DNA from 3 places in the Burkholderia oklahomensis C6786 genome. Region 2 is predicted to be linked to each of the others. Evidence: predicted binding sites of a transcription regulator. Region 2 holds the regulator's gene; each other region holds the start of a gene.

The links. The regulator LexA, encoded in region 2, represses DNA repair genes until DNA is damaged. The targets are predictions, from matches to a motif close to ACTGTATNNNNATACAGT.
Region 1: recA (recombinase RecA) is a predicted target of LexA. The motif match lies at 1,867-1,884, and genes of this name have one in related genera.
Region 3: BG90_RS25440 (CppA family protein) is a predicted target of LexA. The motif match lies at 2,401-2,418, and genes of this name have one in related genera.

The regions. Positions count from the first base shown of each region.
Region 1 is NZ_CP009555.1:935,533-939,690, reverse strand. It holds gene BG90_RS04210 (sensor histidine kinase N-terminal domain-containing protein) at 1-1,001, opposite strand, end outside; gene BG90_RS04205 (response regulator transcription factor) at 1,025-1,768, opposite strand; gene recA (recombinase RecA) at 1,974-3,053, shown strand; gene recX (recombination regulator RecX) at 3,053-4,006, shown strand.
Region 2 is NZ_CP009555.1:3,918,522-3,922,679, forward strand. It holds gene BG90_RS17350 (sulfate ABC transporter substrate-binding protein) at 1-914, opposite strand, end outside; gene lexA (transcriptional repressor LexA) at 1,180-1,827, shown strand; gene BG90_RS17365 (hypothetical protein) at 1,894-2,220, shown strand; gene BG90_RS17370 (DUF2939 domain-containing protein) at 2,260-3,003, shown strand; gene BG90_RS17375 (universal stress protein) at 3,323-3,817, opposite strand; gene nodI (nodulation factor ABC transporter ATP-binding protein NodI) at 4,048-4,158, shown strand, end outside.
Region 3 is NZ_CP009556.1:1,718,689-1,722,846, reverse strand. It holds gene BG90_RS25450 (cytochrome-c peroxidase) at 1-1,003, shown strand, start outside; gene BG90_RS25445 (class I SAM-dependent methyltransferase) at 1,175-2,032, shown strand; gene BG90_RS25440 (CppA family protein) at 2,429-2,701, shown strand; gene BG90_RS25435 (DUF3079 domain-containing protein) at 3,030-3,242, shown strand; gene BG90_RS25430 (GNAT family N-acetyltransferase) at 3,499-4,008, opposite strand; gene BG90_RS25425 (DUF6691 family protein) at 4,112-4,158, opposite strand, start outside.

The sequences.
Region 1 (4,158 bases), 1.1 Mb from region 2:
GCGGCCTGCTCGGAACTCGTCGCGATCTGTTCGAGCGAACGCGCGACTTCGTCCGGCACGTCGTGGCGCAGCGCGAATTCGGCCTGCGTGCGCAATCCGGCGAGCGGGGTCTTCATCTGGTGCGCGGCGTCGGCGATGAAGCGCTTTTGCAGCGTGATGTTCTGTTCGAGGCGCGCGAGCAGGTCGTTGAACGACGTGACGAGCGGCTCGATCTCGGGCGGCGCGCGCTGCGCCTCGACGGGCGACAGGTCGTCCGGGCGCCGGCCGCGGATGTGCGCCTGCAGCGCGGTGAGCGGCGCGAGCCCGCGCGACAGTCCGAACCAGACGAGCAGGATCGCAAGCGGCAGGATCACGAATTGCGGCAGGATCACGCCCTTGATGATGTCGTTCGCGAGCGCGTTGCGCTTGTCGAGCGTCTCGCCGACCTGCACGAGCACGGGCTGCGAGCCCGTCGCGCCCGGCAGCGCGACGGTCGTGTACGCGACGCGCACGTCGTCGCCGCGCAGCAGGTCGTCGCGGAACACGACGACACCGGGCGGCGGGCGGTCGTCGTCGCGCGGCAGCGGCAGGTCGGCTTCGCCCGCGACGAGCTCGCCGCGCGTGCCGAGCACCTGGAAGTACAGGCTGTCGACATTGTCGGCGCGCAGGAAGTCGAGCGTCGCCTGCGGCAGCCTCAGCTCGGCGACGCCGTTCACGGGCGTGATCTGCCGCGCGAGCACGTACGCATCGGTCTCGAGCGCGCGGTCGAACGGGCCGTTCGCGATCGTCTTCGCGACGAGGTAGGTGACGGCGATGCTCATCGGCCACAGCAGCAGGAGCGGCGCGAGCATCCAGTCGAGAATCTCGCCGAACAGCGAGCGGGGGCGGGGGCCTTCGGCGGCGTCGTCTTCGTCCGGCGGTGCGAACGGGTTTTCGTAGCGCGCGTCGCGCGCGGCGTCCGTATCGGTCGCGGCGGCGGCCGGACGGCGCGCCGTGTGCGCGGAATGGGCCGGCGTGGCCATCGGCCGCTCCTTCCTTGGGGGCGTCAGCGCAGCGACTGGCTCGCGGCGGCCTCGGCCGGTTGCGGTGCGGTTGCGCTCGGCGCGTCGTTCGCCGGGGCGGGCGCGGCCTTCTCGAGGCAGTAGCCGAGGCCGCGCACGGTCGTGATCCGCACGCCGCTCGGCTCGATCTTCTTGCGCAGCCGGTGAACGTAGACTTCGATCGCGTTGTTGCTGACTTCCTCGCCCCATTCGCACAGATGATCGACGAGCTGCTCCTTCGACACGAGCCGGCCGATCCGCTGCAGCAGCACTTCGAGCAGGCCGAGCTCGCGCGCGGACAGGTCGAGCACGCGGTCGTTCGCGCAGGCGATCCGGCCGACCTGGTCGAACGACAGCGAGCCGTGCCGCACGACGGTCGGCCCGCCGCCCGCGCCGCGCCGGGTCAGCGCGCGCACGCGCGCTTCGAGCTCGTTCAGCGCGAACGGCTTCGCCATGTAGTCGTCGGCGCCGAGGTCGAGCCCCTTCACGCGCTCGTCGACGCTGTCGGCGGCCGTCAGGATCAGCACGGGCAGATTCGAATTGCGCGCGCGCAGGCGGCGCAGCACGTCGAGGCCGGGCATCTTGGGGAGGCCGAGATCGAGGATCAGGAGGTCGAACGTCTGCATCGACAAGGCCGTATCGGCCTCGGCGCCGTTCCTCACATGGTCGACGGCATAGCCCGATTGGCGGAGTGACCGGGTGAGGCCGTCCGCGAGTATGCTGTCGTCTTCGGCGATGAGAATTCGCATGATGCGCAACCGGTTGCCGTCCCGCGGCGATGGCGCTGCGCGCGGCTGTCTCCGAAATATAGGGCGATGCCTGCCCGCAACGCGGGCTTGCATAAACCACTGTTTTTTTATACAGTATCTGCATTCGCGCACCTAACGGCTTGCTGGCCGTGTCGAAGCCGGTGCGTCCGTTTCAGACGCTGCTCATCATAGCAAAGGACGATTCATGGAAGAAGGCAAGAAAGGCTCCGGGATGACTGCCGAAAAGAGCAAGGCGCTTGCCGCCGCGCTCGCGCAGATCGAGAAGCAGTTCGGCAAAGGGTCGATCATGCGGCTCGGCGACGGCGAGGTGGTCGAGGATATCCAGGTGGTGTCCACGGGCTCGCTCGGTCTCGATATCGCGCTCGGCGTCGGCGGCCTGCCGCGCGGCCGTGTGGTCGAGATCTACGGACCGGAATCGTCCGGCAAGACGACGCTGACGCTGCAGGTGGTCGCCGAGATGCAGAAGCTCGGCGGCACCGCGGCGTTCATCGACGCGGAGCACGCGCTCGACGTCCAGTACGCGTCGAAGCTCGGCGTGAACGTGCCGGAACTGCTGATCTCGCAGCCGGACACGGGCGAGCAGGCACTGGAAATCGTCGATGCGCTGGTGCGCTCGGGCTCGATCGACATGATCGTGATTGACTCGGTCGCGGCGCTCGTGCCGAAGGCCGAAATCGAAGGCGAGATGGGCGACGCGCTGCCCGGCCTGCAGGCCCGCCTGATGTCGCAGGCGCTGCGCAAGCTGACGGGCTCGATCAAGCGTACGAACTGCCTCGTGATCTTCATCAACCAGATCCGGATGAAGATCGGCGTGATGTTCGGCAACCCGGAAACCACGACGGGCGGCAACGCGCTCAAGTTCTATTCGTCGGTGCGTCTCGACATCCGCCGGATCGGCTCGATCAAGAAGAACGACGAGGTGATCGGCAACGAAACGCGCGTGAAGGTCGTGAAGAACAAGGTGTCGCCGCCGTTCCGCGAAGCGATCTTCGACATCCTGTACGGCGAAGGCATTTCGCGTCAGGGCGAAATCGTTGATCTCGGCGTGCAGGCGAAGATCGTCGACAAGGCGGGTGCGTGGTACAGCTATAGCGGCGAGAAGATCGGCCAGGGCAAGGACAACGCACGTGAATTTCTGCGCGAGAATTCGGAAATCGCGCGCGAGATCGAAAATCGCATTCGCGAGTCGCTCGGCGTCGCCGCCATGCCGCAGGGCGCCAACTCCGCCAACTCCAAAGCCGAGATCATGGACGAAGAGGAGTAATGCGCAAGCACCGGGGGGGCGCGGATTCGCAACAGGTAGGGCGCGGCGCGCGGACGAGGTCCGCCGGCGAGGCCCGCGCCGAACACGAAGCGCGCGCGCCGGTTTCGAGCGAAGGGCGGCCGGTTGGCCGCCCGGCAGCGAGGGCATCCGACGATGCCCTCGTTTCGTTTGGGCGATCGGTTGCGTTCGAATCGGACGATCCGTTCGATCCGCACGAATCGTTCGACGCGCATGACGTCGCGCGGCGGCGTGCGTCGGACGGCGCAGCCGGCACGAACGACGATGCGTCCGGCGGTGGCCGGGCGGGCGGCGGCTTGCGCGCCGGCGGCCGTTCGCGTGCATCGACGGCATTTTCGTCGGCGGCGGGCGGGGATGAAGTGACGGGCGACGTCTATATGCGCACGAGCCAGGCCGGAGCACGGTCGCGGCGGCGGGCATCGTCTTTCCGTTCCGATTCGTCCGTGTCCGAAGACGCGGCGCGTTCGTCGGCGTCGCAACGTCCCGCGCGCTCGCTGAAAGGGCGCGCGATCGCGTATCTGTCGCGCCGCGAGTACAGTCGCGCGGAACTCGCACGCAAGCTCGCGCCGTACGTCGAGGAAGGCGACGATCTCGAGTCGCTGCTCGACACGCTCGAGCGGGAGGGCTGGCTGTCCGACGCGCGGTTTGCCGAAAGCCTCGTGCATCGGCGCTCGGCGCGCGTCGGCTCGGCGCGCATCGTGAGCGAGCTGAAGCGACATGCGGTCGGCGACGCGCTCGTCGAGGCCGTCGGCGCGCAGTTGCGCGAGAGCGAGTTCGAGCGCGCGCAGTCGGTCTGGCGCAAGAAGTTCGGCGCGGTGCCGCAAACGCCCGCGGAGCGCGCAAAACAGGCGCGCTTCCTCGCGATGCGCGGTTTTTCGGGCGCGACGATCGCGAAGCTGTTGAAAGGCGACGTCGACGAGTTCGGCGGCGATTGAGCGCGGCGAGCCGGCTTGCACGCTCGCGTTCGGCATCAAGCCGACGCTGCAAGCTCGAATTCCTTGCGACAGCCCGGCGGACCACTACGCCGACCGCCGACCACCGACCACCCCCAAAATCCCCCGAAACCCCGCACGGGGCCAGACCGGGC
Region 2 (4,158 bases):
AGCGCGGCCGGCACGTCCTTCGAGCGCGGCCGGTAGTAATTGCGCGCGGCGATCTCCTGCCCTTCCTTGCTGTACAGGAAGTTCAGATACGCGTCCGCGAGCTTGCGCGTGCCCTTCTTGTCGACCACCTTGTCGACGACCGCGACGGGCGGCTCCGCGAGAATGCTCGCCGACGGCACGACGATCTCGAACTTGTCGGCGCCGAACTCCTTGATCGACAGGAACGCCTCGTTCTCCCACGCGATCAGCACGTCGCCGATCCCGCGCTGCACGAAGCTCGTCGTCGCGCCGCGCGCGCCCGAATCGAGCACGCCCGCGTTCCTGTACAGCTTCGAGACGAAATCCTTCGCCGTCTGCGCATTGCCGCCCGGCTTGTGCTGCGCGTACGCCCAGGCGGCGAGGTAGTTCCAGCGCGCGCCGCCCGACGTCTTCGGGTTCGGCGTGACGATCGACACGCCCGGCTTCGCGAGGTCGTCCCAGTCCTTGATGCCCTTCGGATTGCCCTTGCGCACGAGGAACACGATCGTCGACGTGTACGGCGACGCGTTGTCCGGCAAGCGCTTTTGCCAATCCTTGTCGATGAGGCCCTTGTTCGCGAGCGCGTCGATGTCGTATGCAAGCGCGAGCGTCACGACGTCGGCCTGCAGGCCGTCGAGCACCGAGCGCGCCTGCGCGCCCGAGCCGCCGTGCGACTGCTTGAAGTTCACCGTCTCGCCCGTCTTCGCCTTCCACTCCTTGCCGAACGCCTGATTGACGTCCTGATAGAGCTCGCGCGTCGGATCGTACGAGACGTTCAGGAACGTCGTGTCCGCGAGCGCCGGCGTGAGCGCGCCGAGCGCCGCCGCCGCGCCGAGCGCGAGTGATGCGATGAGACGACGTGCGCCGCCCGCCAGCCCCGTGTTGCGCTTGACCATCCGTTGTTCTCCGTGTGGGTCATGGGTTGTGATGTCGGGCCAGTCTAACGAACAGGTTTCATCATTAAAAATAATCGTTCCTCATTTTTTAATACTCAAAAGTGGTAACGACCGCCCGATCGACGGCTATCGCGGCCGAAGCGGCGCTGCGACGCAGCCGGATCGCGGCGAAATCGCCGTGATAGCGCCGAACTTCAAGTAACGCTTGAATTTCCCCGAGCACTGTATAAAAATACAGCTCACTGTCTATCCATACAGTCATGCCATGATCAAACTCACCGCCCGTCAGCAGCAAGTGTTCGATTTGATCCGTCGCGCGATCGAGCGCTCCGGCTTTCCGCCCACTCGCGCGGAAATCGCCGCCGAGCTGGGCTTCAGCTCGCCGAACGCGGCCGAGGAGCACTTGCGGGCGCTCGCACGCAAGGGCGTGATCGAGCTGGCGGCGGGCGCGTCGCGCGGCATTCGCCTGATCGGCATCGAGGATTCGCCGCACCAGCTGACGCTGCCGCACGCGGCGCTGATGCAGCTGTCGCTGCCGCTCGTCGGCCGCGTCGCGGCGGGTAGCCCGATCCTCGCGCAGGAGCACATCTCGCAGCACTACGCATGCGATCCCGCACTCTTCTCGAGCAAGCCGGACTACCTGCTGAAGGTGCGCGGCCTGTCGATGCGCGACGCCGGCATCCTCGACGGCGATCTGCTCGCCGTGCAGAAGCGGACCGAGGCGAAGGACGGCCAGATCATCGTCGCGCGGCTCGGCGACGACGTCACGGTCAAGCGCCTGAAGCGCCGGCCCGGCGGCGTCGAGTTGATCGCCGAGAACCCCGATTACGAGAACATCTTCGTGAAGGCCGGCAGCGCGGAATTCGCGCTCGAAGGCATCGCCGTCGGGCTGATCCGCCCGGGCGAGTTCTGACCGCCCCGCAGCCCGCCCGCGGCAACGCCCGTCTATCCCGCCATTCGACTGGATCTGGAGAACCCTATGGAACGCCTCGCCCGCCTGCTGCCCTTCCGCCAATTCGGCCGCCTGCGCCATCTGCGCGGACGCACGCCATGCGCGCCGCTCGTCGCCGCCCAGCCGCGCGGCGAGCACGACGCGCAGCCGTCGCTGCTGCCGTCCGCACTGCCGGCATTCGCGCGCGTGTCGCTGAACGGTTCGCTCCATCACGCGGAACCCGAGCGGCGCGCGCCGGTGCGCGTCTATCATGGGCCGTCGCGATTCATCATGGTCGGCACGGTCGATGCGATCTGCCGGATGATCGATCGCTGCATCGCCGAGGAACGTTCGCTGACGCAACAAGGTCTCTGATCTGCGGAGCCCGTGCGCCCGTCTCGTCGTGGAGGCCGTTTGAATTCTGCCATGCGCCTGCAAAGGCGATTCCTGAAGCCGGTTTCGATCGTCGTGGCGCTTGTCGTCGCCGCGGCGGTGATCGTCTATGCGTATGCGTCGCCCTATCTCGCGCTCAGGCAGCTGAAGCTGGCGATCGATGCGCGCGATGCGCAGGCGATCAGCACCTATGTCGATTTCCCCGCTTTGCGGATCAGCCTGAAGCAGCAGCTCGCCGACGAATTGATGCGGCGCATCGACGCGCAAAAACGCGACAATCCGATCGCGATCATCGGCGCGCTGATCGGCTCGGCGCTTGTCGGCCCGCTCGTCGATGCTTACGCGACGCCCGAAGGCGTCGCCGCGCTGATGAACGGCTTGCCGCCGCGCGCGCAGTCCGGGCAACGGCCGCCGGAGTTGAGCCGGCCCGGCGATCAAGCGGCGAGCCAGGCAGCGGCCGTGGCGCCTGCGGCGGGTGCGTCGTCGGGTGGCCCCGGCCATTCAGTTGCCGCGTCAAGCGACGCGACGCCTGCCGCGAGCGACACGGCGGCGCAAGCCGCGCCGTTGCCCGCATCCGGCACGCCGTCCGCCGCCGCAAGTTCGCCATCCGGCACATCGCCGCAGACGAGCGCCGCCTACCGGAGCTTCGATGAATTCATCGTCACGTATCGCCGCGACGACGGCAGCGCGCGCTATGCCGCGATCTTTCGTCGCAGCGGAATCCTCGGCTGGAAATTATCGGCGGTCGATTTGCACGGCGAGTGAATTTGAATCGGCCCGTCGGCCGCATGCCGCATGAAGCAAGCGTGAATGCCGGGCCCGGCGCATGCGCACGGAAACGGCAGAGGGCCGGGGCGATTTCAAACGATGCGAGACGAGCCGCCGGACCCGCCCGCCGCGCGGCTTTGCAAATCGGCTGGAACCGGTTCGATTCGTTTGCCCGATCAACCGATGGCGAAAACCGATGGCGAGATTACCCGATGATGGCCATCGGCGATCAGGCGAAGCGGCGAATATCGGCTGCCCCCCGCGCAGCCGATTCATGCTCCGTAGCGCCACGCGCCGATGTGCGTCGGTGGCGTAGTCAGCGTCCGGCTGCCGCCGCGGTTGCTTCCTTCGCGCTTTCAGCCTTCTGCTCCGCCGGCGACGAGCACGCGACCAGAATGCTGCACGACACGCGATCGAGCAGTTGCGTGTTGCCCGACCCCATCCACCACCGCGACAAACCGCTACGGCAGCGATGGCCGACCACGACGAGATCGACGTTGAGCTTGGTCGCGAGATTCGCGATCTCGTCGATCGGGTAGCCGAACGCGAAATGCCCCTGCGCCTGCACACCGTGCTCGGTCAGCCAGTCGACGCCCTCTTGCAGGATCTCGCGTGCGGTTTCCTCGAAGCGGCTGCAGGCGACATCGGTCAGCAGGCCGGCGCTTTGCGCGATGCTCGATCGCATATCGACGACCGACAGCAAGTGTGCTTCGGCTTTCAGATCGCGTGCCAGATCGGCGCCGCATCTCAATGCCTTGCGGCCCTCGAGCGTGCCGTCGTAGCACAACAGTATTTTTTTATAGCTAGCCATCTTGGCCTCCCTAATGCGCGACCGGCGCATGGAACCCATCATGCTGCGCCGCAATTCCAGATGCAAGCGCAGGAAAACGCTGATTCGCCCCGCGCCGCGAACGCGCGATGATGCGATGCACGAAGTCGAGCAATGTGCGCCGTGACGAGGCAAGCGCGCTGAAGCAATGCGATCGATGCACTAGAATGGCCCGTTCGTATTGCACGATTCCAATCGATATTCACTTGCCCATGTCCGTCGCACCGATCGATTTTCAGGCAGTCGAGAAACGCTACGACGGCAAGCTCGTCGTCAACGGCTTGTCCTTTCACGTGCAGCCCGGCGAATGCTTCGGCCTGCTC
Region 3 (4,158 bases), on a different replicon from region 2:
GCGCGTGCCGCAGGGCAGCCGCGTCGGCCACTTCAGCCGGCGCAACGCGCCGTCGCTGCTGTACGTGCGCTACGTGCCGCGCCGCCACTTCTATCAGGACGACGACGCGCTCGCGCCCGCGCCGTTCGGCGGCCTGTTCTCGGACGGCCGCGCCGACACGCTCGCCGAGCAGCTACGCGGCCCGCTCTTCGATCCGGACGAGATGAACAACGCATCGCCCGCGGCACTCTTGCGAAAGATCGACGGCACCGAGCTCGCCGCGGCGCTCGCCGAGCGTGTCGGCCCGGCGGTCCGGCGCGATCCCGAGCGGATGGTGCGCGCGCTCGGCGACGCGATGCAGGCGTATCTGCAGAGCGACGAAATGGCGCCCTTCTCGTCGCGCTACGACGCATACGTGACGAAGCGCGCGCCGCTCACGCCGCAGGAGTTGCGCGGGCTCGCGCTGTTCAAGAATCCGGACAAGGGCAACTGCATGAGTTGCCATACGCTGTCGGATACCGCGAGCCGCCCCGAGCGCTCGCTCTTCACCGACTTCGGCTACGACGCGATCGCGGTGCCGCGCAACCGCGCGCTGCCCGCGAACCGCGACCCGCGCCGCTTCGACAACGGCCTGTGCGACACGGCCGCGAAGCTGCGCTGGCCGGAGCCGACGCAATGGTGCGGCTATCTGCGCACGCCGGGGCTGCGCAACGTCGCGGTCAAGGAGTCGTTCATGCACAACGGTGTGTTCGACACGCTGCGCGACGCGGTCGCGTTCTACAACACGCGCTCGACCGATCCGAAACGCTGGTATCACGGCCGCGACACGTTCGACGACGTGCCGGCCGCCTATCGCGGCAACATCAACGTGAACTCGACGCCGATGAATCGCCGCCCCGGCACGCCGCCCGCGATGACGGACGCCGACGTCGACGATCTCGTCGCGTTCCTGCGCACGCTGACGGACGAGCGCTACGCCGGACTGATGCCGGCGATGCCGGGCGGCAAGGCGGCGCGGCCGTGACGTTCGCCCAACGAAAGCCGGCCCGAACCCGGAATGGGGCAACTTCCCGGGCGGACTGCCTGGGACGGACCTCCTGGGGCGACTTCCTGGACCAACCTCTTGGGGCGATGCCGGACGATCGATACACTATGACGATCGACGACATTCGTGCCTATTGAACGGGGGAACGTCATGCCGAACAAGTCCATCGCAGCCCCGGACAGCACCGCGGTGCGAGTCGCTCTATGGCGGGCCATGCATGTGCAGATCGATCCGCCGCCGCACGTGCTCGACGATGAGATCGGTCTGCAACTGGCCGCGCCGGACGACGACTGGCGCGAGCGTCCGGACATGGATCCGCAAGCGACCCGCGGCTACCGGGCGGCAATCGTCGGCCGGGCCCGCTTCATCGAGGATCTGGTCTGCGAGCAGGTCGAACGCGGCGTCGCCCAGTACGTGGTGCTCGGCGCCGGCTTCGACACGTTCGCCCAGCGCAGAACGAAGCTCGCGTCGCGCCTTCGGATATTCGAAGTCGACCAGCCCGGCGCGCAGGCCTGGAAGCGGCAGCGCCTGATCGCACTCGGCTTCGGCATCCCGGAATGGCTGCGGCTCGTGCCGGTCGATTTCGAGGCGGGAGGATCCTGGCGGGAACGGCTGGAGGCCGACGGCTTCGACGCCGGTCGGCCGGCCGTCGTGTCGTCGACCGGCGTCTCGATGTATCTGACCCGGGACGCGGTCGCCGCCACGCTGCGCGAGATCGCGACGCTCGCCCCGGGGTCTACGCTGGCGATGACGTTCCTGCTGCCGCTCGAACACCTCGATCCCGCCGAGCGCCCGCAGCACCAGGCCGTCTACGAGCGCGCGCGGGCGGCGGGCACCCCGTTCGTCAGCTTCTTCAGCCCGCCCGAGATGCTCGCGCTCGCCCGCGAAGCGGGATTCCGCGAAGTCCGGCACGTGTCCACCGACGATCTCACCCAGCGCTATTTCGCCGGCCGGGCCGACGGACTGCGGCCGGCGAGCGGCGAGGCGTTTCTGGTCGCGACGACTTGACGGCGCCGCGGAAGCCGATCGGGTTCGGAACGGCGAGTCGCGAAGGCCTCGCCCCGCGACGCGCTGTGTGGCGAACGCGGTGGCTTGGCGCCTCGTCGCGCCAAGCCACCGCGACGACCTGTCCGCCTCATCCTTGACGGCCATCCATCCGCGATTGCCGCGCGTCGATCGATACGCAACGGAGTCCGAGCGACGCTCGCCGAACCACACCCACGCCGCCGCGCGCCACTGCCCGCTCGCTTTATCCCACGCCCTTTCCCCGACGCCCGCGTCCTGCCCACGGCCCATCCACCGGCGTTCGCCGCCCACTCCTTCGCACCCCATTTAATTCGGTTGCACACCCGCAGAATACTGGATAAATTAACAGTACTGTATTTATAACCAGTGAGGTGTCAGATGGAGCACCTGGTTCGCATCGTCAACGATACCGACCGCCAAATCCTCGCGTGGCTGCGCAGCCAGGTCGGCGACGAGCGCGTGGAGCGCGCGGCGCGGCACATGGGGCGCGTCCGCAAGCCCTACCTGTCCGCCGTTTGCCGTTATCTGGGCGTCTGGCCGCCGATTTCGCTGCGTTATCCGGCACGGCGCGCCGAGACTGATCACACGGTCGGCGACCGTTATCTGACGCTGATCCGCCAGCACCTCGCCACACATGCCGTGGGCCGGTAAGCATCGCGCCGGGCGTCCGATTGACGCGAACGACGCCGGGCGGCGCCAAGTGGCGTCGGCTGGCATTGACTGGCATTGACTGGCGTCGGCTGGCGTGGCGCCACGCGACGCAACGTCGCATGGCGCGATTCGATGCGCAATATCAAGGCAAGTACGTCGCCCGATCGACAGAATGGGCAGGTCGCGGCGACAGAAACCTTGTCAGCTCGCCACGCACGAAATCGTGCGCGCGTCGCGCCGTTCCAAGCCATCTACCCCGCCCACCAAGGCGCCGTCCTGACATCGCTCGCCACGACACCCTCCAACGCACTTTGCGAGGCACCCCGGCATGGCGAAGAAATTCCCGCTGCATCCGAAGCACCCTGAACGCAACTGCTGGGGATGCGACCGATATTGCTCGGTCGACGCGCTGTCTTGCGGCAACGGCTCCGACCGGACGCAGCATCCGATCGAATTGCTCGGCGACGATTGGTACGAATGGGAACAGGAAAACGAAGCGGCGGCGCAACAACAAGGGCTGGCGCAAACCGTCGCTCGATGACCGCCGCGAACGTGCGGCGTGGAAAGCGAGTCGTTCAGCGGGTTGATCGCCGGCTCCGGCGAAGCAAGGAAACGCGCATCAAACAGCAGCGATGCCCGAGCGCGCCGGCCATCAACTGACTCGAGCGATCGAAGCGAGCAAGGCGACCAACTCGGCGCGGTGCTTGTCGAGCGAACGGACGTCGCACGACCGCGGCAGAACGAGCACGTCGACGGCGCACGCGGCCGATACCCCTCGCTTATCGTCGGCACCGCGCTCAGCGCAGCATTCGAACCATGTGTTGCTCGTCGTAAAACCGATTGCCGACACGCATCGCGCGCCGCTCGACGCCGAACGTCTCGAATCCAAGCGACGCATAGAGCGCTTTCGCGGGCTCATTCTCGGTATTCACACACAGATTGACCTGCGCGATGCGCCAGTCGCGCGACGCGTGCGTCAACGCCGCGTCGATCAACCGACGGGCGAGCCCCTTGCCGCGCTGCGGGGGCGCGACGAACACCCCCCAAAGCGTCGCCTTATGCCCGACTTGCACGAGCGCTTCCCTGCGCACGCCGACGATCGCGGCCAACTCGCCGGCGGCGGTCAGCGCGCCGAAAACTGCCTGCATATCCGACGCCCGGAGCCGCGCTTCCACTTCCTCGATCGAACGCGCGGCTTCCTCGGCGCGCGTCGGCCAGATCGCGGCCGGCGACGTGTCGATCTCGACGAGACGCAGCGCTTTGAACGCGGACGCGTCGGCCGGTTCGAGCAGGCGGATCGAGATCATCGAGAAGTCGAAATAGAAGACGAGAAGAAGCCGATCCTACACAATCTTGCGTTTTCACGGCGTGGGGCCGCACGCGCACGCTCACGCCGGCCACACGCGCTGCTCAACGCTTCGCTCCGGCGCGCTCGCGCCACTCGAACGCCGCCATCC